DNA from 4 places in the Vibrio sp. KUL78 genome. Region 3 is predicted to be linked to each of the others. Evidence: predicted binding sites of a transcription regulator. Region 3 holds the regulator's gene; each other region holds the start of a gene.
The links. The regulator PurR, encoded in region 3, represses purine synthesis genes. The targets are predictions, from matches to a motif close to TNANGNAAACGTTTNCNTNA.
Positions count from the first base shown of each region.

Region 1: a site for PurR is predicted at 5,064-5,083, ahead of AC6I8Y_RS07165 (phosphoribosylaminoimidazolesuccinocarboxamide synthase). Genes of this name have one in related genera too.
Region 2: a site for PurR is predicted at 3,218-3,237, ahead of AC6I8Y_RS12455 (NCS2 family permease). Genes of this name have one in related genera too.
Region 4: a site for PurR is predicted at 5,299-5,318, ahead of purM (phosphoribosylformylglycinamidine cyclo-ligase). Genes of this name have one in related genera too.

Region 1 is NZ_AP045837.1:1,512,581-1,520,184, reverse strand. Features, by position in the region: gene ydiJ (D-2-hydroxyglutarate dehydrogenase YdiJ) at 1-937, opposite strand, end outside; gene AC6I8Y_RS07190 (DUF3334 family protein) at 1,335-2,015, shown strand; partial or broken gene AC6I8Y_RS07185 (DUF2786 domain-containing protein) at 2,158-2,842, shown strand; gene AC6I8Y_RS07180 (J domain-containing protein) at 2,912-3,904, shown strand; gene AC6I8Y_RS07175 (hypothetical protein) at 4,051-4,233, shown strand; gene AC6I8Y_RS07170 (hypothetical protein) at 4,534-4,935, shown strand; gene AC6I8Y_RS07165 (phosphoribosylaminoimidazolesuccinocarboxamide synthase) at 5,195-6,301, shown strand; gene AC6I8Y_RS07160 (transporter) at 6,448-6,834, opposite strand; gene AC6I8Y_RS07155 (helicase-related protein) at 7,038-7,604, opposite strand, start outside.
Region 2 is NZ_AP045837.1:2,666,250-2,673,853, reverse strand. Features, by position in the region: gene AC6I8Y_RS12475 (sodium-dependent transporter) at 1-273, shown strand, start outside; gene AC6I8Y_RS12470 (DUF4250 domain-containing protein) at 352-543, opposite strand; gene AC6I8Y_RS12465 (YaeP family protein) at 554-760, opposite strand; gene AC6I8Y_RS12460 (aminoacyl-histidine dipeptidase) at 898-2,367, opposite strand; gene AC6I8Y_RS12455 (NCS2 family permease) at 3,259-4,551, shown strand; gene gpt (xanthine phosphoribosyltransferase) at 4,583-5,047, shown strand; gene frsA (esterase FrsA) at 5,275-6,522, shown strand; gene crl (sigma factor-binding protein Crl) at 6,652-7,041, shown strand; gene proB (glutamate 5-kinase) at 7,193-7,604, shown strand, end outside.
Region 3 is NZ_AP045837.1:1,136,612-1,144,215, forward strand. Features, by position in the region: gene glgC (glucose-1-phosphate adenylyltransferase) at 1-747, shown strand, start outside; gene glgA (glycogen synthase GlgA) at 749-2,206, shown strand; gene AC6I8Y_RS05570 (alpha/beta fold hydrolase) at 2,356-3,153, shown strand; gene AC6I8Y_RS05575 (putative signal transducing protein) at 3,134-3,466, opposite strand; gene AC6I8Y_RS05580 (TVP38/TMEM64 family protein) at 3,467-4,150, opposite strand; gene AC6I8Y_RS05585 (TfoX/Sxy family DNA transformation protein) at 4,269-4,859, opposite strand; cyclic di-GMP riboswitch class I at 4,977-5,065, opposite strand; gene purR (HTH-type transcriptional repressor PurR) at 5,244-6,248, opposite strand; gene torD (molecular chaperone TorD) at 6,585-7,238, opposite strand; gene torR (two-component system response regulator TorR) at 7,520-7,604, shown strand, end outside.
Region 4 is NZ_AP045837.1:2,749,600-2,757,203, reverse strand. Features, by position in the region: gene fadE (acyl-CoA dehydrogenase FadE) at 1-1,691, opposite strand, end outside; gene lpcA (D-sedoheptulose 7-phosphate isomerase) at 2,024-2,599, shown strand; gene AC6I8Y_RS12870 (class II glutamine amidotransferase) at 2,648-3,490, shown strand; gene purN (phosphoribosylglycinamide formyltransferase) at 3,550-4,188, opposite strand; gene purM (phosphoribosylformylglycinamidine cyclo-ligase) at 4,193-5,233, opposite strand; gene upp (uracil phosphoribosyltransferase) at 5,480-6,106, shown strand; gene AC6I8Y_RS12850 (uracil-xanthine permease family protein) at 6,173-7,414, opposite strand.

The DNA.
Region 1 (7,604 bases), 380 kb from region 3:
GACCAAGCATCTCTTTGCCTGGGACATCACTGATCAGGTCACTAACGGTATGCCAAACGATGTCTTGCTTCGCAAAATTTAACACGCGTGAGTCAACCGTTTCCACAGATAACGCGTTCGCCTCGACCATAAACGGGGCATTACGCAGCGCAGAGTCGAAGCTGTTGTATTTCACATTGATAAGCGTTCGAGCTTTTGGAATTGGAGTAAGGTTGAGTTTAGCTTCAGTAATGAATGCTAAAGAGCCCTCAGCGCCACACAGAATGCGCGTGAAATCGAACGTATCGTCGTCCGCTTGGTAGGCATTTTTTAGATCGTAGCCGGTTAGAAAGCGGTTTAATGGTGGAAACTTTTCGTTAATAAGTGCTTGTTGCGAAGTACAGACCTGTTTTGCAATTTCAACCGCCTGCTTGGCAAACGTGCCTTCATTCAACACATCAACAGATTCACTACTTTCAAGCAGTGAGCCATCGGCAAAAACCGCTTGAAGGGACAAAACGTGATCTGAGGTTTTACCGTATTTAAGCGAGCCTTGTCCGGATGCATCGGTATTGACCATGCCACCTAACGTTGCGCGATTACTGGTTGATAGATCTGGCGAAAAGAAATAGCCAAACGGGCGAACGGCATCGTTTAGGGCATCTTTAACGATACCAGTTTGCACTCTCACCCAACCTTCATCTTCGTTGATTTCAAGCACCTTGTTCATATGGCGTGACAAGTCAACGACCACACCAGATGTTAGCGATTGGCCGTTAGTACCTGTACCACCTCCACGAGGAGAAAATGTGACGTTGCTGAACTTATCTTGGTTCGCAAGCTGACCAATCAACTGAACATCGTGCGTTGTTTTCGGATGGACAACGGCTTGTGGCAGCTTTTGGTAGACACTGTTATCAGTCGCGACCGCTAATCGGCTTGAATATTGAGTTTCGATATCACCGGTAAAGCCATTGGCTTCAAGTTGCTGTAAAAAAGACCAGCACAGTGGGATGTATATCAGATTGTGAGTGTAATCTTGGTAACATTAGCTTCCTGCCCCTTAAGTCTGCCGATCCACTCGGCAAAGGAGTAAATTGTGAGAATTGCCCTGCGTCGCAGACGTCTTAGAATTGCATACTCAATTGCTGAAAATCCCGCACCTTGAGTTCACTTGATTATATACGTCGCTGAAAGCACATCGATTTTACTTATCCCGTCACTTTACAACAATTAAAAATGTGATCAAATCGGAAACTCACAGTCATTACCTATGTTTTATGCCTTTTCAACACCAGAGCTTCGTGACACACTCCTAAGACTAAGGAAGACACCATAAGATCAAGCGGTCCGCAATGAAGAAAACAAAAGTAATCACTACAGAAGATATTCTATTAAAACTTTGCCAATCGGTTTCCACCGTCCTGACTTCTGCAACAGAATCCAGCGTCACCTATTCGGCCATGGTTCAGAAGATAACAAAAACGACACTTAAGCCGGACTACGGTTGTTTTGTTTTATTCGATGGCGGATTTTCGGGATTGGTGGTGATTAACTTTACGTCCAAAGCCGCCCTTGAGCTTTATACCAACTACATGCGTAACATGGGCATGCCTGAAGAGGAGCTGGCCATTCACCACAACTCTGACGAAGTAGGCGATGTGCTTGGTGAGTTGATGAACCAACTGGTCGGCGATTTCACGAATAAAGTGCGTAAAGAGCTACAAACCAACATTACTCAAAACCAGCCAAAGATGCTGTCTATCAACAAGCAAGTGGTGCTCTCTGTAGACACTAACTTGGAGCGCCCACAAGCGAGACGCGTTACCTTCTCGACAGAAAACAACAATATCTTCTATCTTGAGTTTGCGATGGATAAGACGGAATTTATTCAAATGGAAGAGTTTGAGATTCAGCCAGACGAGTGTCCGGACGCTATAATTGAGAAAGCTCGAACGGCTCAATCTGAGAAAGCCAAACCCAAAGCGGAAGCGGTCGACGACAACCAAGACCTCCTCGATCAACTCGGGCTATGATACGCACCTTCATTGAATTTCTGTATGGCTGTGTGAAGTTTCATAGCCATACACACCTATTGTGACACCCTTCCACTTTTGCATAAAAGTCGCTAAAATATCCCCCCTTTTTCTTCCACGGTTGAGAAACTTCAGGTTGTCGATGGATAAACAAAAAGCCCTCAAAAAGATCGCTAAATGTCTAGAGCTAGGCAACTCAGCGAACGTCAATGAAGCCGCAAACGCCATCAAAATGGCGCATAGGCTGATGTTGAAATATGGTCTCGATAAAGATGATATCGAGTTCATCAAGATGGGTAAGACGCAATCCACTCACCTGCTTCCGACCAACATCAGCTCAACCTTGCTGCGTGTTATTCGTGGTATCAACACCAAGTTTGGTGTTGAAGCTGTCCTACTCAATCACAAAGGGCTAAAACGCGTTGAGTTCATTGGTGAAGCGGATCGCGCTATCTTTTGCGGCCTTTGCGTTTGACATCATTTACCGTGAAATGAACGAGCAGACAGGCCAGTTTAGAAATAGTTTTGCCGGCTCTGGCACGTCTACAACCGAAGTGACGCGCCGTGTTAACTCTTTTGTCTCTGGTTGGATTGAGGGAGCGCTTGAAAAGCTGCCAGTCATCACACCAGATGACGAATCAGCGAACAAGATCAATAACTATATAGATAAAGAGTTTAAAAACATCGACCGTGAAACCTTCAAACAGCAATTAAAAGAAGCGATGAAGAACATCACTGCCGACTATGAAGTCGGTCTTAAAAAAGGTCGAAAGGTGTCAGTTAACCGACCTATTGACGGTGCGCAAGCTCCAAAACTACTGAAATAGACACCTATCTAACTTGCCAATGGAGTGCAGAATAGATGCTTAAAAAGCTTGGCGACTCACCCACGTAGCATGCTGCTTTTACTCGTATTATTCTGCCTATCCTACTCCGCCCTGGCGTCTACGGAGGCGCTCGAAAAACAAGCCCTACTTAACAATGCCGATGCCCAATACCAGTTAGGTCTAGCCTACGAGACGGGTGAAGGTGTTAAACGCGACCTGACAAAAGCGGCACACTGGTATCAACAAGCCAGTGAGAATGAACATCCCGCCGCGACTTTTAACTATGCACAAGCGCTAGAGTTTGGTCGAGGTGTACAAGCCAATCCATCAAAAGCCGCGCTACTCTATACTAAGCTCGCGGTTCAAGGTGACGTTTCTGCACTCGGAAAAGTCGCTAAACTCTATCAACAAGCTGCGGTAGACATTCCTAATGAAGACCAAGCGGTTTTGTGGTACTCCCTTGCGAAAGATGCTTCGCCTAGCTATCAAGAAGCCTATAACGCCGCACTTCAAGCACAGTTCAATGCTCAGCAGTTGCGCCAGATAGAGGCACTGAAACAGCAAGAGCAAGCAAATGCACCTCAAGCGGTTACTCACATACCCTCGCCGGAGGCGACCTCTTCAGATTGGCGTTGGTTAATCCACGCGAGCTACCTTGTCTTGGTCGGAGCAATCATTGCGACTGGAGTCTATCTACAGAGACAAACAATGCGTGCGTCCAATGATCATGAATTGAACCTCGGACAGCTAAAACAAAACCTCGCTAAACAGCAGCAGATCATCAAAACATTGCAAAAACAGCTTAAGTCGGCAACCGAACAACTGCGCAGTCGCTCGACTGATTCCCAAAACTCAAGCTCCCAAAGCCCACATTCAACAGTAAGGGATGCCTACCTTCGCTTCGGGCTCAACATGAATGAACCACCTACTGCAAGACAAATCAAGGCGCGCTACAAACAGTTGAGCCGTATCTATCACCCAGATGCCCAAGGTAGTGAAGAAGAGATGAAGCAGCTTAACCTTGCACTGAAAACGCTTACCAACCATCTAAAGAGTCGATAATCGCTATTTAAACTGGCGGTTTTATAACCAAATCTGCACAACATCGCTCTTTATGAAACATATATTTAACATTCCTATTGGTTTTGTGTCATAATACTCCGCGAAAATAACACCCAGACAGATAAGGGTGGGGAGTAATAATGTACATATTCACTAAAGAAGGTATCTGTGACTGGTGCCACACACCTAGTTATGTCACTAAACATGAGTATATTGACGGCAAGTGCCATCACTCTTGCGAGCAATGTTTAAGTTTTGCCGTTATGGATGTCAGGCAATTTAATCTCGCAGAAATCGAGCTTCGAAACAAAATGACCGCTCAACCATAAATGAAATGCAATGCGCCTCTGTTAACAGAGGCGTTTTAGTCTCTACCTTCAAACGCCCTACACACCACTCATCTCATCGCTAGCTAATAGACGTACTATACAGCGGTTGTACAGTACTTTTATTCAAAACTACTGTTGTTCCCTTATTTCCTCACAATAGCTCGCGATAACTTCAATTTAAAAATCATTAAATATCAATAATTTAAATACAATTGAGTTTTTAATGAACAAAAAATGCTTGATCTTTCCCCTACAAAAAACTACTGTATAAACATACAGCATGTATAAAGGAACAGGGTTATGTTACTCAACAATCAAATTCGCTCTCAATACAATGTTTCACGTACTTACAACGCATTCGGTAGCAGTATTGCGCCACAAGGAATTCAGGATGAAGTTCTTGAAAAGTTATCGAAGCTAACGTCTAGACCACAGTGGATTTTGATGACAGCGGAATGCCCTCGCCCTTCTGCAGGACAAGCACTTCATTTTCATAAGTTGGGTAAACATATGGTTCAAATGAAACCTTCTGCTAGTTTGACGCAATATCAAGTTGTCGAAAAAGCAATCCGCTCTGGAAACGCATGCGCCATTATCGCCAACGGTCAGTTCAGTACCCAAGAGCAAGCGACTCTGAATGCACTCGCATTAAGCCAGCAATGCGAAGTTGTCTTTTTATCTGGCGAACGTTACCTACATTGATACGCCTCTTTTCAGACTCGAGGCAGCGAACCTGCCTCGAGACGTACGCACATTTCCGCTCACACAACCACCCTTTACACGAACCTAAAGCCGTCTTTTTAAACAATTGACTCTATAACATAAATAAATTGCGCAAACGTTTGCTTTTTCTCTGGCAGGTTCAACCAGTTCTGGTATGATGCGTGGCAATAATGAGTGTTACCACTCTTCCACTTGTTGTCGCTGTTGTCGCGACCTTACATTAGATAGGAATGTCTCCATGAGTCTTGCTGATCAAGTTCTTGCCGTAAACGACGATCTCCCAATTCGCACTAACAAACCGGTTCATAGTGGTAAAGTGCGTTCTGTATATTGGTTGACTGAAGAAGATAGCCGCCGCCTTATCAAAGATAAAGGCTACGACGTAGCAGAAGACGCACCACTTGCGATTATGGTTATCAGTGACCGAATTTCAGCTTTTGATTGCATTTGGCACGGCGAAGGGGATCTTCGAGGTGTTCCTGGTAAAGGCGCAGCACTTAATGCGATTTCAAATCACTGGTTCCAACTTTTCAAAGATAACGGTTTAGCGGATAGCCATATTCTAGACATCCCTCACCCATTTGTTTGGATCGTTCAAAAAGCTAAACCAGTCATGATCGAAGCTATTTGTCGTCAATACATCACTGGCTCAATGTGGCGTGCCTATGAGAAAGGCGAGCGAGAGTTTTGCGGTATTACGCTACCAGAAGGGCTAGAGAAAGACTCAAAGCTAGAAGATATTCTTATTACACCGTCCACAAAAGGTATCTTGCGCGGTATTCCTGGTGTTCCTGAGGCAGATGATGTCAACATCACTCGCCAAAACATTGTCGACAACTTCGAAGCATTCAACTTTACCAATGCAGCTGACATTGATGGCTACGAGAAGTTGCTTAAAGAAGGTTTTGGCGTTATCAGCAATGCACTTGAAGCGATTGATCAAACATTTGTTGATACTAAGTTTGAATTCGGCTACGTAACGGATTCAAAGGGTAAAGAAAAGCTAATCTATATGGATGAAGTGGGCACACCTGATTCTTCGCGCATCTGGGATACGAAAGCCTACGAAACAGGAAGCATTGTTGAAAACTCAAAAGAAGGCTTCCGCCAGTTCCTGCTAAACCACTTCCCAGATCCTGATATCCTGCTAAACAAAGAGCGCATGCCAGAGCGCGAAGCACTTGCGAAAGACAATGCATTGCCGCTAGAAGCACTGATGGATGTATCACGTACTTATACTGGTATCGCAGAAAAGATTACGGGCCGTGAAATCAAGCTAAGCGAAAATCCAAAACAAGAGATCATCGATATCTTGCGTGCCGAATACGACTTGATTGCAGACTAGTACCGCCTCGCTGTAAAGAGATTCAGCACCAAAAAGGGGGAGCATAGCGCTCCCCCTTTTCATTGGTTCGAACATTGTTAACTACGCGCATATTGGGGTATGTACATGGCTAACTAAGTCTCAATTTAGCATCGACGAAGCTAATGCTAAGCATGGATCACTGCGATCAGTAGATCTTCATCGGGCACTGCAGTAATACTCGCATTCCCTTTGGATTGTATCGTCTCTATTTGATCGGCATCGAGTGAATAAGGCATTATCACTTGTAGGCAATCAATATGCTCATCTCGAGCAAGTCGAATTAACGACACTAGGTTGGATTCATCACTACGACTGGTTGATAAAGACTGAAGCGCCATCTCCCATAAGCGGCTATCTGGGTCACTGTCTTGTTTGGTGGTCTCTTTCCAAGCCTCACCAAACACTGGAGCCACAGAAGCCAACGCCTCTAGGAAAGTCCATTTTTTACTGCACGATTCGCCGAGAAAACTGGTGTAATCAAACTCCACTGGCGATTTTTTATCATCACACATCTTCACTCCCGATTGCAGAATGCTACTTGATTACTATCATTCAAGCTTGCTTATATAGCAATAGGATATATAAAAACGGTCTTTTATAGCCCTTTTACGATGTGAAAAGTGATATAAAAACCCAATACGCAACATCTTCTGAACATTCGCTCAGCAATAGGCAAATTGTTGTGTAACCTGCCTTGACACCTCACTAACGGACACTACCTCAAGTCTAGCACTCTGCTTGCTTTTCGGTACTTCACTCGCCATCCCGACCAGGCAGGCAGCTCTTTGCGTTTAGGGTCATCTTTTCTTGATCCCGAATGATGACTGATTTCAACTAGTTTACCTTTACCGAAGTACTCAACCGTCAGTGTCAAACCACTCAATTGAATAACAAGCGGATACTTAGCGGCGAAGTCGGCATACTCCCATTCAGGAATGCCTTCAAACTCAAAGTCATTCGCATCGATAAGTTCAAGATCGTCGAAGCTTTCAACGCCAAGTTCGTCAAGACTACTTTGTAACCATAGAGACAGTTCTCCAGTCTCATAGCTCTGCCCTTGCCCCAATCCTAGTTCAAGATACAGTTTCCAATGCGCCATTTTTGTTGATAAGTCTTGTGCTAACCCAGGGAATAGTTGACCACTCATTATCGCATTAGCAATAACCGCAAGTGCGGCTTCTCCCTGAGGTTCACTTTCTCGTTTGGCAATTGTTCTTCCTGCATAAACTAAGGTTTCAGTGTTAATGAGGCCTGCTTCCGTCTCAACGGTCTCTCCAGCAAC
Region 2 (7,604 bases), 1.5 Mb from region 3:
GCTATAGCGCTGTTCAGTATCTATATCGTGTTTAACTTCGGCGACCTATTTGGTTTGGTTGCTATGATTGCGACACAGTACCTGCAGCCGATAGCGGCATTGTTGTTCTGTTTATTTGGCGGTTGGGTTTGGAGCCGAGCTGGTAAAATCAAAGAGCTAGAGCAAGGTTGTCCAGACTTTCAATTAGGCTGGTTTGGTAAAGTTTGGCCGTTCTACGTTAAATTTATCTGTCCGGTATTAGTGGTAACCGTTATTTGGGCATCGTTTGGCTAGGCGCTAATGAACCCTTAGAGCAAAAGAAAAACCGCCAAGCATAACTTGGCGGTTTTTGTATTCTATGAATTAGGAGCTCTAGCGGAACTGACCCGCTTCTGGTAAGAAATCAAAACCAGCGCTCGCCAGTTTCTCTACCAAGGCTGATTTACTGATATCGAAGTAATTCACCAGCTTATCTAAATCGCCACCAAAGTCGTCTCTCAACTTCATGTTGACGATGCTCATCAGCATAACCGGATCCATCGTTTCAAAATTGGCTAGATTCATGGTGAGTTCTCTATTTGTCTTCGAAATCTGAAATCAGAAGGTTAGCGGCAGCAAAAGCGGCTTTTTCACGAACGTCTTTCGGTAGGTTTTCATCTGCTGCGACATCATTAAGCGCACGAACCGCGCAAGAGATCGCCTGAGGGATGTAAGCCTGATCACCACTGCCAATCTGAGCATAAATTTCACGAACCAATTCGCAACAACCGTAAACTTGCATAGTGTCTTTCTCTATAAATGATAACTGGTCTCAATATACACAGGCTGTATTCGAAACACAAAACTGGCGTTTGATATGAAACAAAAAAGCCGATGTTTTGGTTAAACATCGGCTTTATATTGGCTTAACTGATTGGATTACGCTTTTGCTGGAATCGCTTCAAGCAGTGCAACCATTTGGTTCCAGAATAGCTCAACCGTATCGATCTTCACCTTCTCATCAGGAGAGTGTGGGAACTTGATAGTTGGACCGAAAGACACCATGTCCATGTTTGGATAAGGTTCTTTAAACAGACCACATTCTAGACCAGCGTGGATCACCATGATGTTTGGTTTATGACCGTAGATACCTTCGTACATATCGCGGAAGATAGCCATGATCTCTGACTCAGGATCGGGTTTCCAACCTGGGTAAGCACCAGAGCACTCAATCGTCGCACCTGCAAGCTCAGCGACAGACGCCAGCATGCCTTCAACTTGAGAGCGACCAGAATCGATAAGTGAACGGATCAAGCAAAGCACTTCAACTTTGTCTGTTTGGGTCGTGATGACGCCAACATTAAGAGATGTTTCTACAACGCCTTCGATGTCATCGCTCATGCGGATAACGCCATTTGGACATGCGTTAAGTGCTGCGATGAAGCGCGTTTGAGATTCAGAGGCAAACACATCAGCGAGATCCGCAGCTTCGTTGAATGACACGATGTCAGTCTCAATAGCACCAAGCTCAGATTTTAATAGCTCAGTGTAGAAGCTGTATAGTTCATCTAGCTTAGCTAGGTTCTCTTCTGGTAGCGCCAGAGTAACGAAACCTTCGCGCGGGATTGCGTTGCGAAGGCTGCCGCCGCGGAACTCGATAAGACGAGCGTCAAGCTCTTTCGCATGACCCGCTAGGAAGCGACCTAGTAGTTTGTTTGCGTTACCACGACCTGTGTGGATATCACAGCCAGAGTGACCGCCTTTTAGACCTTTTAGTGTTAGTTGGCGAGCAACATAACCTTGCGGTGCAGATTCACGTGCGATGTCAAAGGTAAGCGCTGCGTCGATACCGCCAGCACAGCCCATGTAGACTTCGCCTTCTTGCTCTGAGTCAGTGTTTAAAAGGATATCGCCTTCAAGCCAACCCGCCTCAAGACCAAACGCACCCGTCATGCCTGCTTCTTCGTCGATGGTTAGTAGCACTTCCAGTGGGCCGTGTTTGATATCGTTAGACGCAAGAACGGCTAGGCACGTAGCCATACCGATACCGTTATCAGCACCCAAAGTCGTGCCTTTTGCCGTTACCCACTCGCCATCAATGTATGGCTGGATAGCATCAACAGTGAAGTCGTGATCGGTATCTTCGTTTTTCTGAGGAACCATATCGATGTGGGCTTGTAGAACCACACCTTTTTTGTTTTCCATACCAGCGGTTGCTGGCTTTTTGATGAATACGTTACCCGTTGTGTCACGCTTAACATCAAGACCTTGCTCTTTTGCCCAGCCAATAATGTACTGTGCTAGTGCTTCTTCATGTTTTGATGGATGAGGGATTGAGCAGATTTTGTCAAAAAATTGCCATACTGGGGCTGGTGACAACTTACTGATTTCAGAGTGGAATTCAGACACAGAACTCTCCTTTATTCGGGCTTTACTAGGTTGTTCTTCGTCAGATGTTTAAATTCACGGTGTGAACATCTGGATTTCTAGCTTATTAAAGACAAAGCAAAGGATACCACTAGTTGTAAACATCTAGTAGTGAAACCGAAGAGATAATGTAATGGGTCATGTCAACTTTCGTGACTGGCATAGTGTGCGCCAATGCATACTAATGACATTAATATCCGTAATAAAATTACAGAATTTGTGGTTTTTGATAGGTTAAATGAAATATTTGTGACTTTGATCGTCTTTGTGGTTGTAATTTTAATCCGATATGGTATTCTTTTCACCAGTTGAGAGAATCAACACAATGCTCACGGACAGAGCCCGATTTATCGCCTCCAAGGAACCGAGACTCAAAGCAACGTTTTTCCACTATTTGTTTTGTTAGAAGGTGATGTTATGAAAGGTTTAGCAAGCGCGATGTTTTGGACGAATCAAAACGTATACACAAAAGACTTCGCGTACAACGTCTACTACGGTAGATAAGCGATACGTTTTCCCCCTATTTTGAAGAATTTATAGTTGGTTACATACCCCAATTGATGACCAAATTATTCTACCGCCACTCATATGAGTGGCGTTTTTTTGCCTTTTTTCCGTGAAATGCCGCCTTTATCTCAAAAAGTGTGGTTACTTTTTGCGCAGTTGTCTTGGTTAGTCGCTATGATGGAAAAGGGCGCTTTCTCGGTAACTATTTCAAATTGTTAGTGATCGTTACCATATGAGTTTCATATCAAGAGGATAATTCGCTGTTTAGAGTGAAAATTCTAGCTGGAATTTGCGTTTTGATAACCTTATAATTCGCGCCAATCGTTTACGCAACCGTTTACTTTTTACACTTTTAGGGATTCGATTATGCTCGAAAGGCTGTTCAAGCTCAGTGAAAACGGCACAACAGTGCGCACTGAGATTATCGCAGGTATCACTACGTTCCTGACGATGGCTTACATTATTTTTGTTAACCCAGCAATTCTTGCTGACGCAGGCATGGATCGCGGCGCAGTATTTGTTGCAACCTGTTTGGCAGCTGCTATCGGCTGTTTCATTATGGGTTTTGTAGCAAACTACCCAATCGCACAAGCACCAGGCATGGGCCTGAATGCTTTCTTTACCTACGCAGTCGTACTGGGTATGGGTTACACATGGCAAGTGGCACTGGCAGCAGTATTCTGCTCTGGTATCTTGTTCATTCTTTTGAGCGTGTTTAAGATCCGTGAGTGGATCATTAACTCGATTCCAATGTCGCTTCGAACAGGTATCTCTGCAGGTATTGGTTTGTTCCTAGCGCTTATCGCGCTGAAAAACGCAGGTATTGTGGTTGATAACCCAGCGACGCTTGTGTCTCTAGGTCACATCACTTCTCTTCCAGCAACGCTAGCGGCTGTTGGCTTCTTCATTACTATTGCTCTTGTTCACCGTGGCGTGAAAGGTGCGGTAATGATTGCGATTCTAGCAGTAACGGGCCTTGGTCTGATTTTTGGTGACGTTCAGTGGGGTGGCATCATGTCTACACCACCAAGTATCGCTCCAACGTTCATGCAGCTTGATTTCTCGGCAGTGTTCGAAATCGGTATGATCTCTGTTGTGTTTGCTTTCCTATTTGTTGACTTGTTCGACACGGCGGGCACGCTAGTTGGCGTAGCGCAAAAAGCAGACCTTATCGGTAAAGACGGCAAAATCCCACGTCTAAACAAAGCACTACTGGCTGACTCAACAGCAACATCAGTAGGTGCGCTACTAGGTACATCAAACACCACTTCTTATGTAGAAAGTACTGCTGGTGTTGCAGCTGGTGGTCGTACTGGTCTTACTGCAGTAGTTGTTGGCATTTTGTTTGTACTTGCATTATTCTTCTCGCCTTTGGCGGGTATGATCCCAGCTTACGCAACTGCGGGTGCGCTATTCTATGTAGCAATTCTAATGATGTCAGGTCTAGTCGGTATTGACTGGAGAGACATTACTGAAGCGGCACCGGTTGTTGTGACTTGTTTGCTGATGCCTTTCACATTCTCAATTGCAGAAGGTATCTCACTTGGCTTCATCGCTTATGCTGCTATTAAAGCACTGAGTGGTAAAGGTCGCGACGTATCCATGAGTGTTTGGGTAATGTCTGCAATCTTTGTCATCAAGTACATTGTGGCTGCTTAAGTCTCGAATACGGTTTAATTAGGTTATTATTATGGCTAACAAATTCATCATCACTTGGGACAATATGCACGCATATTGCCGTCAACTCGCTGAGCGTCAAATGCCAGCGGAACAGTGGAAAGGCATTATCGGTGTAAGTCGTGGCGGTCTAGTACCAGCAGCGATTCTAGCTCGTGAGCTAGGTATTCGTTATGTAGATACAGTATGTATCTCAAGCTACGACCACGATCACCAACGTGATATGACTGTACTTAAAGCTCCAGAGCACGACGGTGAAGGTTACCTAATCGTTGATGATCTTGTGGACAGCGGTGACACAGCACGTAAAATTCGTGAAATGTACCCGAAAGCTAAGCTAGTAACCGTGTGCGCTAAGCCAGCTGGTGTAGAGCTAGTTGACGAGTACATTGTTGATATCGACCAAGATTGTTGGATCGAGCAGCCATGGGATATGGCACTGTCTTACGTTGAGCCAATTAACCGTAAGCAAAAGTAAACAGTGATGTTTAAAAAAACCGCAACTTTTCCAAGTTGCGGTTTTTTTTTGCTCGAAATCCAGCATATTTGCAATCAACCGTCGTCAACCCTGAAACATGGATTTCAGATATTTAACAAACCAAGTCACTAACAGCGATAGAACCACGTTAAAATGTCGATAAAACCCCTGAATAATGATGATTATTCGATTATATTGATGCTGTAATCGTAATAGTTGGTGCGCGTATGTCTGAAGAAGTCAGTAAAAATATCTCCGAAACCTTGTTTGAAAAGAACAAACAAGCAAAGGAAACCTCCCATCTCATTCGATATATGCCAAGTAGCATGGAAATTCTTGAGCGCCGCCGCGCTGAGAACCCGAGTTCTTGGTACCGGAACCTGTTGCGTCTGCAATGGGCATGGCAAGGTATTGACCCTATCGAGTTGGAAGAGACACTTGCCAAAATTGCGTCTTCTGATCACTCAAGAACGATAGATGAGTGGCTCGATACGGTTATGGGCTACCACGGCGGTAACTGGAACTATGAGTGGACCAAGCTTGGGATGCTTCACCAAAAGCGAGCCAACGACCTTACAGGTGATGCTGCAGCAGAAGAGCTATTTAAGGCCTCATTGAGCTTTAGTATCGCTGGCTACCCACACCTGAAAAATGACAACCTAGCCTTGCAGGCTCAAGTGTTGGCGAATAACGCTTACAACGAAGCGGCCAAACACACCAGTCATATTATCAAGCAGGTAGAGGTCCCATATAAAAATAAGCGGATTACCGCCAACCTCCACTTGGTGAGCACTGAAAAACCCCAACCTGTTGTGATCGTGAGTGCAGGCCTTGATTCTCTGCAAACAGATATGTGGCGTTTGTTCCGAGATTATCTAGCGCCGGCGGGTATCGCTATGCTGACTGTCGATATGCCATCAATAGGGCACAGCTCTCATTGGCCGTTGACCGAGGATACGTCATGTCTGCACCAGGCTGTGTTAAATGAGCTTCCTAATATTCCTTGGGTCGACCATTTCAAAGTAGGGGTGCTGGGTTTCCGATTCGGTGGTAATGCTATGGCTCGCCTCTCATTTCTAGAGCCAGAAAAAATCAAAGCCTGCGTCACACTGGGAGCGCCAATCCATCACTGCTTGGCTTCTCCGCAAATCATCCAATCTATGCCAAAGATGTACCTAGATATGTTGGCATCTCGCATTGGTAAAGATGCAGTGGATATTAATAGTCTGGCAGGACAACTCACGGCCTGGTCGCTGAAAGTGCAAGGGTTCTTGTCGTCACGTCGCACTAAAGTGCCTATCTTGGCGATGAGTATGGAAGGCGATATTGTCTCGCCGATATCAGACAACCGCTTGCTTGCTATGTTTAGTCAGTATGGAAAGTCGAAACAGATTCCGTCGAAGGGCATTGCAAAAGGGTATGCGCAATCCCTCGAAATGGCGATTAAGTGGTTGGAGGACGAACTTTTAAGGTGACATTTGTGTGGAATTAGTTAAATATGAAATCAGTATGTAATCAAGCATATGATAAAACTATAATTATCCTATAAGAATTATCGCTATTTCACCTTTACAACTATTTTCATATAGAAACGGAGTTTCACTATGTCAGAAGCGGCGAAAACCCCTACTCACTATCGCTTAGTTGCAGCCTTAAAGGCTATTGGCCCATACTTGAGAGAAACCTTATGTAAGGACGGCGCGTATCACTTTGACTGCCTGTCTGTGTGCGTTGATGACACCAAGTCTCCAGAAGATCGAGAGTTTTGGGGGTGGTGGTTAGACTTAACCTTAGTTGAAGACCAGTTTGAAGCGACGTACCAGATCGGCCGTTACAATCAGACCGGTGAATGGATTTTAGAATCTGCACCAAAATCGGCAGTTAGTGAGATAAATCGAACGCAAGAAGTGTTTCATGAAAAATTGGTGAAGACACTCAGTGAGAAGTTCGAGCTGAGCGTGTCAATTCACGATGATTCAGTAGAGTTTGTCTAGTACTAGAAATCCGGTCTCAATGCTTATCAAATCAGCATTGAGACCTTTTTTGCGCCTCTTTTCCCTTCCTACCGCTTTTTTACTTGTACAAATGATGTTTGATTGCTAAAACATCACTCCCTATTAAACTTTTCACGTCAAACAAGCAGAGATGACAACGGATAATACTCGTCAATCTACCGACAAAAAAACGGTAGTGGTGAAGTTAGGTACCAGTGTCCTAACAGGTGGTTCCCTAGCGCTTAACAAAGCGCATATGGTTGAACTCGTCAGACAATGTGCTGAGCTTAAAAAGCTTGGCCACTCAGTAGTGATGGTATCGTCAGGTGCTATTGCGGCTGGTCGCGAGCACCTAGGTTACCCCGAACTTCCCAAAACGATGGCGAGCAAACAGCTATTAGCAGCCGTTGGTCAAAGCCAACTTATTCAGGTTTGGGAGTCTTTGTTTGCTATCTACGGGCTTAAAATCGGACAAATGCTGCTAACGCGCGCCGATCTTGAGGACCGTGAACGCTTTCTCAATGCACGTGACACGATCAACGCTTTGGTTGAAAACGACATCA
Region 3 (7,604 bases):
TCAGAGTTTGGTGTTATCGAGGTCGATGAAGCCGGTAAAATGATTGGTTTTGAAGAGAAACCAGAGAACCCGAAATCGATTCCTGGTCACCCTGACATGGCGCTTGTGTCTATGGGTAACTACATCTTTGAAGCAGAAAGCTTATGCAAAGAGCTCCGTCTTGATGCTGAGAATGAAAACTCTAGCCACGATTTTGGTAAAGACATTATTCCTAAGATGTTCCCTGAAGGTGGCGTTTATGTTTATGATTTCTCTACCAATAAAATCAGCGGCGAAAAGGATACAACGTACTGGCGTGATGTAGGTACTATCGACTCGTACTGGGCGGCTCATATGGATCTGCTTCATGAAGACCCAGAGTTCTCACTGTACAACCGAAAATGGCCACTGCATACGTATTACCCACCGTTGCCACCTGCCACCTTTGTGGATGCTGAGCACGAAAAGATCAAAGTTACCGATAGCTTAATTGCTGGTGGTAGTTACGTACGTGGTTCGTCAATCTTCAAATCAGTACTAGGATTCAGAAGTAACATTGCTGCTGGTTCTATTGTGAGTGAATCTGTTATTCTAGGTGACGTTAAGATTGGTGCAGGCTGTACAATCAAGCGCGCAATCATTGACAAGAATGTTGAAATTGCCCCTGGAACTGTGATCGGTGAAGATCTAGAACTCGACGCGAAGCGTTTCCATGTGTCTCCAGGTGGCATCGTTGTCATCAAAAAAGGGACAAAAGTTGGATTCTAGAATGAGAAACATAGACGTATGGTTTCCAGTTTCAGAAGTTCAGGGACTTATTAAAAGTGGAGGCTTGGCAGATGTTGCCAAGGCTCTGCCGAAAGCTCTGCAAGAACTTGGCAAGGACGTAGCCATCACTCTGCCAGGCTACCAAAAACTACCAAACAAGGATCAGTATGAGTTCGTGCTAGCCACTGAGCTAGAGCATTGGCCTCATACACCTTATCAAGTCAAGAAAACCCATCTCGATGGTGTCGAAGTCTACGTCATTGAATGTGACCGTTACTTTGACCGTCCAGAACTGTATGCAGAACACAATCGAGCGTACGCTGATAATGGCGAGCGTTTTGGATTTTTCGCAGCAGCCAGTCTGGATGTGTTACCAAAGCTAGGCATTAAGCCTGCAATTATTCATGCGAATGATTGGCACACAGGTCTTATCCCATTCTTACTTAAGACTCGTTACGCTGAAGATGAGCGTTTTCATGGTACTAAGTCAGTACTGACAGTACACAACGCGATTTTCAAAGGGATTTTCTCTTACAGTCAGTTAGAGATTATTCCTGAGCTTCATCTCTCTGGAATGGAGTTTCTACAGTACGGTGATGGCTGGGTAAGTACATTGCGAGCGGGTATCGCTTTTGCAGATAAGATCAACGCAGTGAGCCCTAACTATGCCGCTGAGCTGGTGACACCGTTAGGCTCGCATGGCTTGGTTGATGATTTCGTTCATCGCGCCAAAGATCTCCATGGCATCGTTAATGGATGCGATTACTCAGAGTGGAACCCAAGCCACGATGAGTATTTGCCTAAGCATTACAGTGATGACCTAGAGAGCATGCTAGCGGGTAAGCTCGCATCGAAAACAGCGCTACAAAAAGAGCTCGGCCTGCCAGAGCGTGAAGTGCCGATGATTGGCATGGTTTGTCGCTTGACGCACCAAAAAGGTTTTCACTACATCCTTCCTATTTTGGATAAGTTCCTAAAAAATGACGTTCAAGTCGTCATTATTGGTACGGGTGAGCCACAAATTGCTTCTCATCTTAATGACCTAGCGGAAGAGTTTTCAGATAAGTTGGCGTTTGTAGAAGCTTACAGCAATCGCTTTGCTCATTTGGTAGAAGCAGGGTCAGACTTCTTCCTAATGCCTTCTGAGTTTGAAGCGTGTGGGTTGAACCAGATTTATAGTATGGCTTATGGTACGTTGCCAATCGTACGTAAAGTCGGCGGTTTGAAAGACACGGTTATTGATTTTGATGATGACCCTAACAATGCCACTGGTTTTGGTTTTGTTGAGCCTTGCCATGATGCTTTGTTAATTGTCCTGCAACGCGCACTGCTATTCTATCTGCAACACCCTGAGCAGATGCATGAAATGCAGCTTCGCTCAATGCGAAAAGACTTCAGTTGGACTGAGTCAGCCAAAGAGTACGTCAAGATGTACGACCTGGCGCTCGAGGCAAACTAGAGCAAAAACTGAAAAGCGGCGTTATGCCGCTTTTTTTATAATCGACTACACTTGTAAATCATTTTTACCAAAATTCCTGTGAGTTTTTGTCCGTAAAACGGCGAATTATGGTAACGTAACGCCCACATACATCACGAAACTTGAGAACTATGTCAGAGAGCTTGCTATTCCATAAAACTTATCAGCACCCAACGAGTAATGAGTGGGTGGTATTCGTACATGGGGCAGGTGGAAGCTCAAACATATGGTTTAAACAGATTCGTGCTTACCGAGAGCACTTTAACCTGCTGTTTATTGATCTGCGCGGTCACGGTAAGTCAAACCAACTCCTTAAAGACATTATGTCGAACAAGTACACCTTTAAAGAGGTGACGATGGATATCGTCAAAGTACTTGATCACCTTAAAATTCAGTCAGCCCATTTTGTCGGTATGTCTTTGGGAACGATTATTGTGCGCAACATTGCCGAGTTGGCACACTCCCGAGTTCGTTCCATGGTCTTAGGCGGTGCGGTCACTCGCTTTAATACTCGCTCGCAAATTCTGGTGAAAATTGGCAACTGGAGTAAGCACATTATCCCTTATATGTGGCTTTACAGCTTGTTCGCGTATATTGTCATGCCGCAAAAAGGCCAAAAAGAGTCACGATTGTTATTCGTCCGAGAGGCGAAAAAGCTGTGCCAAAAAGAGTTCAAGCGTTGGTACCGCCTAACGACAGAAGTGAACCCTCTCAACCGCTACTTTAAAGACCGAGAGTTGCCGATTCCGACTTTGTATCTGATGGGGGATAAAGACTATATGTTTATTAAGCCAGTCAAAGAGATGGTGGCTGAACATAAGTCCAGCCGTCTATTAGAGATCAAAGATTGTGGTCATGTGTGCAATGTTGAGCGTCCAGAAGAGTTCAATAAGCACTCAATAGATTTCATTAAGTCTGTGGCATCGTAGCTGTTTGTGGCGTCTGACAGTTCCAGCAGACGCCAAATTGCGCTTCGTTAGTCTCGTGGCAAGCTGAACATACCCACGGCACGTTACCGCTTTTCTCAGCCTGTTTTTGCCAATCTTGAATGACAGCTCGTGCCATCATTTCTTGCTCTCTGTTGAAAAGCCAAACGTAGGGTAGAGAACTTTCGTCAAACGGTACTTCCCCTCGTAACCCAAAAACACCTTCGCCTCGTACTTCACACTCTATACCTTCAGCCATCAACTGCTGTTGGACAATATGTGTTTCTGGTGGGTTATTGCCTACAAATATCTTCATCTATTCCTGTACCTGTGGTGAGCGAGAGATTTTTCCCATAATCCATTTGGCAATAAGTGGGAACAAACCGAGTAGGGCAAACGATGCCAACACGGTAGGGGAAACAATGCCTGATAGACTGTCAATGTTCGCTAGCTGGGTACCTGCATTGAGGTATACTGCAGTTCCTGGCAGCATGCCCAGTTGACTCACCAAGTAATACTTAGAGATTCGAATTGGCGTGAGACCCATTAATAAGTTAATCAAGAAAAATGGGAACACAGGAATGAGTCTTAGAGAAAATAGATAGAAAGCACCGTCTTTTTCGACACCTTTATTGATCGTCTCAAGTTTCGAACCGAACTTACTTTGTACCCAATCGCGAAGTAGGAAGCGACTGCTCAAGAATGCCAATGTAGCGCCTATGGTACTCGCAAATGAAACAAGCAGTAAACTAGTCCAAAAGCCAAACAGTGCAGCGCCAAGTAAGGTAACCACGGCAGCGCCTGGAACGGAGAATGCAGTAATCGCTATGTAAGCGAAGAAATAGGTGAGGGCAGCAGCCACGAAGTTCTCATTGATGTATTCACTCAGTGCTACTTGTTGTGCTTTTGCGTTTTCTAGTGTGAGGTGTTGACCAAAGTTGATGCCTAAGTAAATGACGACAGCAACCAAAACCAATCCTAGTATCAGCTTCTTGCTCATGACGATATCCTTTTGATGACTCAGTATTAGTGTAGTAGAAAGGATGAGTATGTTTTTCCTTTCAGCTAATACAAAAAAATCAGCCATAAGGCTGATTTTTTCTCGAGATTACCGTAGCTTAATTAATTAAGCTAGCCAGTTCATCTCTTTTAGTCTGAGGAATCACAGACCAATGAGTACCATTTATCGCACCTTCAAGAGCCCATAAAAGCTCTAAACCTACGGTACTTGAATGGGTTCTCTGAATGGCCTTGAAAGCCTCAACCGAACCATGATCCTGAAGTTCAACCACTGATTCAATGCCTGCTTTTTTGAGCATACGCTCAGTGGCAAGGCGAAGATTCGGAAGGTCTTTCAGGCGATTAGGTTTCGCTTCGGATTGTTGCTCTTTCTCAGTTTTCGCGAACTCGAGTGCCTGTTTAGCGTGATCGAGAATACCTTCTTGATCTTGCCAACAGTCTTCAGGTAACGCGAAGTACTTAGTAACAACGGGAAATCCACGCTTTTTATAAACATAAGGCTTGTAACCCAGTTTTTTGAAGGTGGATACGGTCTGACGGTTAGTTCTGATATGTAATTTGTTATTCACTGCTAAGGCAAACATCGTATCATCTACGAAGATGCCAAATCCCCCAAACATGGAGCGAGACTTTACTCTTCCAAGCTGAGCGAATAATTGCATTGAATTTTTTAGTATAGGATTATCCATGCTTTATTCTTTTCTCGGTGTTATTGATTGTGTCACCAGAATCAGGTCCGAGAGTATAGCAATCAGGTGTCAGAGCTCTGTTAGGCATATGCCATAACTGAGTCTTCTCCCCTTGCCATCGGCAACCCCGCTACCTATCAATTAAAAATTGGTTTAGGCCGGAGGCTTTGCGTCCCACCCTTTCAGATGGTTTGCCCTGTGCGTGACTTCATTAGAATAAATGAAAACGACATAAGCCTATGATTACTCCGTTGCAAAAATGTGATGTTGGTTCAAATAATGGCGGGTTATTTGTGCTTGAGGGTGCGTAAAAAACTAACAATCGAGAGAAGAAAACTTGAATGGGGTTCAAAAAAAGTGCCTAGAAAGGCACTTTTGTCAGCTCTATGTAAGGCTTTTGACAGAGTCTCGTTCAACAATCTCTGGGTGCATTTCGAAAATGCGCTTTTCATGACCTTTATCTTTGATTCGTTCTAATAGAATCTCAAACGCGTTTTTACCCACACGACGTTTAGGTTGGTGAACCGTGGTTAGAGGTGGCGAGAAGTACTCAGCCAGCTCAATATTATCGTATCCAATGACAGAGATATCTTCCGGTACGCGCACACCCAGTTGCTGCAGGCGACTCATTAAGCCAAACGCCATGGTGTCGTTGAAACAGAAGATAGCGGTCGGTCGGTCTTCCATTGCAGCAATACGGTTAGCAGCGATAACCGCTGTATCGCATTCGAAGTTGCCTTCAAGAATACGATCGTCTTTCATCTCGATACCTGCTTCAGCAAGGGCACGTTTGTAACCGATGATACGCTCTTGGCACACGGCTTTTTCTAGATGGCCACTCAGGCAGGCAATATCCGTGTGACCTTTTTCGATCAGGAACTTCGTTGCCAGATAACCGCCTTCTTCAGAGTTATCGATGATCTTGTCCGCTTGTGAGCTTTCTGGGCCCCAGTCCATGATAACTTTAGGAATGTCGGCGTGACGATCAAGCATCTCTAGCAGCTCTTCGGTAAGATCAGAGCACATCACGAGGATGCCATCCACGCGCTTCTCTGCCAGCATGCGAATGTAATCGCGTTGCTTTTCATACACGCCACCAGTGTTACATAGGATCAGCGTGTAGCCTTGGCGGTAGCAGTAGCTCTCAACACCATCGATAACCTCTGAAAAGAACAGGTTAGTTGATTGAGTCACTAACATACCGATGGTTTTTGTTGAGTTGCATTTTAAGCTACGTGCAACGGCGCTTGGTGCGTAGTTGAGTTCGTCGACCGCCGCCATCACTTTTTCTTGAGTTGCTTCAGCAACAAAGCGAGTCTTATTAATAACGTGGGATACTGTGGTCGTTGAAACGCCTGCAAGGCGGGCGACATCTTTAATAGTTGCCATAGTGATATCCTATTAGTCGCGGCTTGATAATTAACGTTGGTACCGCTTCAAGTATAGTGGTCTTTGCAAACATATAACGCTATGTTGTTGTAAACATAGTATTTGGCTGCGAAAACCGAAAGTTGCATGCAAGCCACGGCGAAAAAAGCTCAGAGCGTAGATTTCAACAGGTGTTTTTGGACACAAGTCCGCGTTGAATGCCAAGGGCATTTGCATTTAAACGGCGGATTGTAGACTTAGGTTTGAGCGCTGGCAATGACTTATCCAATAAATTTATAACTAAAGCGCAAATTAATTCTCACAGATGTGATGCAAGTGATTTGCGCTTTAGGTTGGCTAGTCTTGCTCACCCTCTAGGTAGGTGTAGTCAAGTTGGCAGAATGCTTCGAGTAGTTTAGCGGCAGAGGCATAAAACCCAAACTCGTCGTTAGTTTGGCATTTCGCAACAAACTGAGGTAGCCATGTCATCAAGTAGTTCTTGATGAACTCTGCTTGCTCGTGCAGCGCATCGTTCATATGTGCCTCAGCTTCAAGCTCATTGGAGCGAATGATTAAGTTGCCTAGGAAATCTAGCTCGATCGCGAGGTGATCCGCTGGCTCATTTAAGTCCTTATTCACTGCTACATTGTGCTTAGCTAAAAGATCTGCCATATCTTGTGCAGGTTGATCATTTAAAAGACCAGACTTACCAATATACATAGAGGCATAAGGCAGTGCGCCGTGCTTGTCCGACTTTAAAAATAGATCGCAAAAATCGGCAGAAAGCTCTAATTGTGCGTCTTCTCTGACTTGAAGGCGGTTCAAGGACTCTGTAAAGACCTGAATGGGTTCTTTTAGGGAAGGGTTTTCTCCTAAGCCAGATAAGAAAGAGCGAATTTCAGGGCTGTGGTATTTGTTGAGTTCATCATCAGTGAGCTCCGCAGCGAATAGGCTTGAAAGCCACCAATAGATTTCTGCGCGTTGCTCATTAAATGCTTTGATTTCTTGCATTTGAATAATCTCCAAAAATGATAACTCTATTTTAGCCAATAAAGATGAATAGCAATAACTTGTTGTGTGAAGAATTGAGTTAACTTATGAAAAAATAAGACAAAAATTAATTGCTTTAAGGGTAAGTTGACTCGAGTATTCGTTGCATATGAGACGCAATCGTTTTGGTTGTTTTGAATCAAAAAATAGTAAGGTTTCCATGCCTATGAGGGGATGTAGACTAGAATTGTGAATGTTTATGAATAGAATGTCCCTGTCATGACAAGATTGAGAAACCACAGATGAAATATCACGTTTTGGTTGTAGAAGATGACGTAGTCACTCGCAGTAAGCTGGCTGGTTACTTCGAAAATGAAGGCTACTTGG
Region 4 (7,604 bases), 1.6 Mb from region 3:
TCAGTGAGTCCAAGCCAAAAACTGCGAACCAAGTTACTGATAGTAAAGGCAACGTGACCTGCTAATGCCTTATCAAACTTGTCCACCGCATCTGAAGCAGATGAGTGAGCAGCTTCCATCTCATCAAGGACGTATGGATGGCAACGAATCGCCCCTTGTCCATAGATGATCATGGAACGAGTCAAAATGTTTGCGCCTTCAACGGTAATCGCAACTGGCGCACCTTGATAGCCACGGCCTAGGAAGTTCGATGGGCCCAAGCAGATACCTTTACCGCCAACGATATCCATAGCATCAATGACACTGCGCTGGCCACGGTGTGTACAGTGGTACTTAACAATTGCTGAGATAACTGATGGCTTCTCACCCAAATCAATACCGGTGACGGTTAGGCGGCTCGCGGCATCCATGACATAAGCGTTACCGCCAAGGCGCGCTAATGGCTCTTCGATACCTTCCATGTGGCCGATAGGTTGTTTAAATTGACGACGGATGCGAGCGTATGCGCCAGTCGCCAGAGCGGCTGTTTTGATGCCACCCGTTGAGCTTGAAGGCAAGGTAATACCACGACCGACTGACAAACACTCAACGAGCATGCGCCACCCTTGGCCAGCCATCTTTTGACCACCGATGATGAAATCAATCGGGACAAACAGCTCGTTTGCTCGAGTAGGACCATTTTGGAACGGTACATTAAGTGGGAAGTGACGATTACCAATCTCAACGCCTTTAAGATGAGTTGGAATAAGTGCACAGGTAATGCCAAGATCTTCAACATCGCCTAATAGACCGTCGGGATCTCTCAGTTTGAAAGCAAGACCAAGCACAGTCGCTACAGGTGCAAGCGTGATATAACGCTTGTTCCAAGTCAGCTTCATGCCCAATACTTCTTTACCTTCCCATTGGCCCTTGCAGACGATGCCAAAATCAGGAATGGAGCCTGCATCTGAGCCAGCCTCAGGGCTTGTTAGTGCGAAACATGGGATCTCTTTGCCGACCGCAAGTCTCGGTAAATAGTAATCTTTTTGCTCTTCGGTACCATAATGTTGCAGTAGTTCACCTGGACCAAGGGAGTTCGGTACACCCACCGTTGAAGACAAGACTGTTGAGACCGCGCAAAGTTTTTGCAGTACACAAGACTGAGCGTACGCAGAGAACTCAAGCCCACCATACTGCTTCTTGATGATCATGGCGAAGAATTTGTTGTCTTTTAGGTATTGCCAAATTTCAGGCGGCAAATCGGCAAGTTCATGGGTGATTTGGAAGTCATTGACCATTGCACACACTTCGTTGACTGGACCATCAAGAAACGCTTGTTCTTCTTCTGTTAGTTTTGAAGGCGTGATGTTTTGCAGCTTCTGCCAGTCAGGTTTGCCTTTAAATAATTCTGCCTCCCACCATACGGTACCGGCATCCAATGCCTCTTTTTCCGTCTGAGACATAGCCGGAAGCACTTTTCTAAACAGGATTAGTGCTTTTGCTGACACCAGTGATTGTCTAATTGCAGGGACACACAACATAGCAATAGTTGCGACATATAACGCCCACATAATCGCACCAAACACGCCTAGTAGCGTGCCTAGCACCATAGCAGCGGTGATAAACAGAAGGGATTTTGCCAATGACGCTCGTTGATAAAAGCTAATACCAATAGCGCCAAGTAAGGCGACGAGTGAGAGCAAGATGTCCATGATGGTTCCTTTATCTGGGTACTTATTGTTGTTTTACGCAATGGTTGTTTTGGTTCGACTCATATTGTTGTCTTTAAGGTAAGAGGTCGTACCAGTGATAATTGTAACTCAAATATTGCACAAATGTAAAATCTGAAAAGTAATTACTCTAATTGGTGCTAAATTGAGCAAGCGGAAACACAGTCCATGTGCATATTTGTGCGTTGATTGACAATATTTCTCAATTCGATGAACAGGTAGGGTTACGTCTATCGACAGAGTTACGGGTTTATAGGTAAACTCAAATAGAACAGACATCAGGTGTATGTCGCAAAAACAAAGAGAATAAACCTATGTACCAAGACTTGATTAGAAATGAGCTTAACGAAGCTGCTGAAGTACTAAACAAATTCCTTAGTGACGATCACAACATCGCTCAGATTGAAGCTGCAGCAAAGATGATCGCTGACTCGTTTAAACAAGAAGGTAAAGTATTGTCTTGTGGTAACGGCGGCTCTCACTGTGATGCTATGCACTTTGCAGAAGAGTTAACTGGCCGTTATCGTGAAAACCGTCCAGGCTACGCAGGTATCGCAATTTCTGATCCTAGCCACCTTTCTTGTGTGAGTAACGACTTCGGTTACGACTTTGTGTTCTCTCGCTACGTAGAAGCCGTAGGCCGCTCAGGTGACGTGCTATTTGGCTTGTCAACATCGGGCAACTCAGGGAATATCCTTAAAGCGATTGAAGCTGCTCAAGCGAAAGGCATGAAAACCATCGCTCTAACGGGTAAAGATGGTGGTAAAATGGCGGGTGCAGCTGACATTGAAATTCGTGTACCGCACTTTGGCTACGCAGATCGTATCCAAGAAGTACACATTAAAATCATCCACATCATTATTCAGCTTGTTGAAAAAGAAATGGAATAACAACGCACTGTTATTCTCAATGATCGGAACCAAAGAGTAGGAAACTCAATGTGTGAATTGCTTGGCATGAGCGCCAATGTGCCAACAGATATTTGTTTTAGCTTTACTGGCTTGATTCAGCGTGGGGGCAATACGGGTCCGCACAAGGATGGCTGGGGCATAACGTTTTATGAAGGTAAAGGTTTTCGCACCTTTAAAGATCCACAACCAAGCTGCGACTCCAAGATTGCAGAGTTGGTACAAAACTATCCGATTAAAAGTAAGGCGGTAGTGAGTCATATTCGCCAAGCGAATCGTGGCAAAGTGAATCTTGAGAATACCCATCCCTTCACGCGCGAGTTGTGGGGGCGTTATTGGACCTTCGCACATAATGGCCAGCTAAGTGATTATCAGCACCTCGAAACGGGTCATTTTCGCCCAGTCGGGGAGACGGACAGCGAGCTGTCGTTTTGTTGGTTGTTAAAAAAGCTGGAGCAACGCTTCCCAGAGCCTCCTCAAGATCTGATGGCAATGTTTGCCTATGTGGCAGAGTGTTGTGACGAGTTGAGAGAGCTGGGCGTGTATAACATGCTGCTGAGTGATGGTGAGTTTGTTATGACTTACTGTACCAACCATCTCTACTGGATTACGCGCAAAGCGCCTTTCGGCAAAGCGACCTTGTTAGACGAAGATGTCACCATCAACTTCCAAGAAGAGACGACGCCAAATGATATCGTGTCGGTCGTCGCGACTCAGCCACTGACTGGCAATGAGACGTGGCATCGCATGAAGCCAGGAGAGTACAACTTGTTCCACTTTGGTGAGCTGGTGGCATCGAATGTCGATGATCTGGCAGATGTTCCATTTGCCGAGGCGAAACCGAAAAGCCAGGCACCGACTGAGCCTCTCTAAAACAGAAAAAGCGAGTGACAAGTCACTCGCTTTTTTATTTCATTCACAGGTCAATGCGCTTACTTGTCAGCGTAACCTTGTGGTCCAAGGGCAATGCCGTCAAGTAGGGCTCTACTGCCATCCATTTGCAAACGGTCTTCTACAAACCATTTCACGACAAGAGGGTAGATCTTATGCTCTTGGCTCTGAACACGTTGCTCTAGTGTTTCAACGGTATCGTCATCGAATACAGGTACTTTCGCCTGAAGCACGATAGGACCACCGTCAAGTTTCTCAGTCACAAAGTGAATGCTGGTGCCGTGGTGCTCATCGCAGTTCTCGATAGCACGTTGGTGCGTATTCAGACCTGGGTACTTAGGCAGTAGCGAAGGGTGAATGTTAATCATTCGACCCATGTAGTGACGAACGAACTCACCACTCAAGATTCGCATGTAGCCAGCCAGCACTAAAAGATCTGGATTATGTACATCAATACGGCGCATCAACTCAGCATCAAATGCCTCGCGTGTTTCACTTAGCTTAGGATCAAGGAACTCTGCCTCGGCGCCAGCTTTGCGAGCACGTTCTAGTGCAAATGCGGATTCTTTATTCGAGAAAACAGCACGGACTTTAGCATTTGTGATAGTCGACTCGCAGGCATCAATAATTGCCTGCAAGTTAGTACCATTCCCTGAAACTAAAACAACGATATTCTTCATGAAATTAATTGATCTCTACTTGCTCTTCACCAGCTTCTGCAGTCGCGATCTCACCAATTACCCAAGCGTTCTCGCCTTCAGCTTTCAGAAGCTCAACCGCTGCGTCAGCTTGCGCTTTAGGTAGAGCAACGATTAGACCTACACCACAGTTGAAAGTACGGTACATTTCGAATGTATCAACGTTGCCTTTCTCTTGTAGCCAGTTGAAGATAGCAGGCCATTCCCAGCTGTTACCGTCGATAACTGCTTTTGTGCCTTCTGGCAGTACGCGTGGGATGTTTTCCCAGAAACCGCCGCCAGTGATGTGAGAGATAGCGTGGATATCGTGCTCAGCGATCATTTTCAGAGCTGATTTGATATAAATTTTTGTTGGTTCTAGTAGGTGTTCACCGATGGTGCGCTCACCTAGCTTTTCGTTCTTATCTGCGCCAGAAACTTCAAGAATCTTGCGGATAAGCGAGTAGCCGTTTGAGTGTGGACCGCTTGAGCCAACAGCGATAAGTGCATCACCTGCGGCTACTTTTGTGCCATCGATAACTTCAGATTTCTCAACGACACCAACACAGAAGCCAGCGACGTCGTAATCTTCGCCTTCGTACATGCCTGGCATTTCTGCTGTTTCGCCACCAATTAGTGAACAACCAGCTTGTACACAGCCTTCAGCAATACCAGAAACTACGTCTGCAGCGGTATCAACATCTAGTTTGCCAGTTGCATAGTAATCTAGGAAAAATAGTGGCTCTGCACCTTGAACGATAAGATCGTTCACACACATAGCAACAAGGTCGATACCGATAGTGTCGTGCTTGTTCATGTCTAGTGCTAGGCGTAGTTTTGTGCCAACACCGTCTGTACCAGAAACAAGTACCGGCTCTTTGTATTTTGTTGGCAACTCACATAAAGCACCAAATCCACCGATGCCTCCCATTACTTCAGGGCGACGAGTGCGCTTAACCGCGCCTTTAATACGGTCAACTAATGCGTTACCTGCATCAATATCTACACCAGCGTCTTTATAGCTTAGGGAAGTGTTGTTTCCGCTCACGGGACAGTCCTCGATAAATAAATGGATGTGAAAAGCGGCGCTATTCTAACAGGGGGTTTAAACAAAAAGGAAAACGTTTGCGTAAGAAAATACAAACTATTTTCCGAGAAAGCTAATCTATTGATTTGACGTTGCTAGATCGACTTTTAGTGCTAACAAAGGGCATTTTAGCCACATTGCTGACTGAAATAGTGAAAGAAACCATGTATAATTTGCAGGTTTTGTAAAATTTAGCCGGAGTTGGACATGAAAGTTGTTGAAGTTAAACACCCTCTAGTAAAACACAAATTGGGTTTGATGCGTGAAGGGGACATCAGCACAAAGCGTTTCCGTGAACTAGCCACTGAAGTTGGTAGCCTGTTAACGTATGAAGCGACTGCAGACTTTGAAACTGAGAAAGTGACGATCGAAGGTTGGAATGGTCCTGTAGAGATTGACCAAATCAAAGGTAAGAAAGTGACTGTAGTGCCAATCCTACGTGCTGGTCTTGGCATGATGGACGGTGTACTTGAGCATATGCCAAGCGCGCGTATCAGTGTGGTTGGTATCTACCGTGATGAGGAAACACTTGAGCCTGTACCTTACTTCAACAAGCTAGCGTCTAACATCGACGAGCGTATCGCTCTAGTTGTTGACCCTATGCTGGCAACAGGTGGTTCAATGATTGCAACGATTGACCTACTAAAAGAAAAAGGCTGTAAGCACATTAAAGTATTGGTTCTTGTTGCTGCGCCAGAGGGTATCGAAGCGCTTGAGAAGGCACACCCAGATGTTGAGATGTACACAGCAGCTATCGATGAGTGCCTAAACGACAAAGGCTACATCGTACCTGGTCTAGGCGATGCAGGCGATAAGATCTTCGGTACTCAATAATTACCGATTAGTTAGCGCATATAGAAAAGGCTGACAGTGTGTCAGCCTTTTTTTGTGCCTGAGGAATTAATCTTCCATCTGCGCATTATCAACCACTTTGTTCTCACCTAGGTCATCTGGCAAGATTTGGTTAAGAATAATTGCCACAATACCACATAGGCTCACACCTTGAAGGCTGAAGTCACCGATGCCAAATGCCATGCCGCCGATACCAAATACAAGCGTGATAGCAACAATCACTAGGTTACGCGACTTGTGAAGATCGACGTTGTTCTTGATAAGTGTGTTAAGACCTACTGTCGCAATAGAACCAAACAGCAGAATCATAATGCCGCCCATCACAGGGACAGGGATCGTCTGCAAAATAGCACCTAGCTTGCCAACAAGTGCCAGTACGATTGCCGTCACCGCTGCCCAAGTCATGATCACTGGGTTAAAGGCTTTAGTCAGCATAACAGCGCCGGTTACCTCACTGTACGTAGTATTCGGCGGCGCGCCAACCATTGATGCTGCGATCGTTGCCACACCGTCACCTGTAATCGTGCGGTGAAGGCCAGGCTTCTTCAAGTAGTCTTTGCCCGTTACGTTTGAGATGGCGAGCATATCACCCACGTGCTCAACCGCAGGAGCGATAGCCACAGGAAGCATAAACAGAATCGCATTGATATTAAATTCTGGTGCAGTGAAGTTGGGTAGTGATAACCAAGACGCTTGAACGACAGGCGTAAAGTCCACAACACCAAAGAATAAGCTCGTCACGTAACCGGCCAAGATACCACTTACAATAGGTAGTAGCTTGAGGAAGCCTTTGGCGAACACACTCACACTGATAGTGACCAGAAGTGAAATCGCAGAGATCCAAAGCGCGGCATTACCATCGATAAGTTGTACTGCACCATCGCCTGTTTTACCTAGCGCCATGTTTACCGCAACAGGTGCAAGACCCAAACCGATAACCATAATTACAGGTCCAACAACAACAGGTGGCAGTAATTTGTGGATAACCTCAACGCCTTTCGCTTTGATCACAGCGCCCATGAGGACATAGACGATACCAGCAGCCATCAAGCCACCCATGGTCGCGCCGACACCCCAAGTTTGCACACCAAACATAATAGGTGCAATGAAGGCGAACGAAGACGCTAGGAAGATAGGCACACTGCGACGAGTCACCAATTGGAACAATAGCGTGCCGACACCAGCACCAAACAGTGCAACGTTAGGATCAAGTCCAGTTAGAAGAGGTACGAGTACCAAGGAGCCAAATGCGACGAACAGCATTTGCGAGCCTTGTAAGATCGTTTTCATAATGTTTTTCCAAGCAAGTCAAAAAGAGTAAGCAAAACGTGCAGGATTCTAACACTTCGCAATCGTTTACTTAATGATCTATTTAAATATTGCGGGATTTTTGTTGGATAAATCTCAATAGCTTGGCGCGATTAGTATTGGATCCGCCAATGGTATTGAGTAAAAACACATATTGACCAAACCTTGAAGC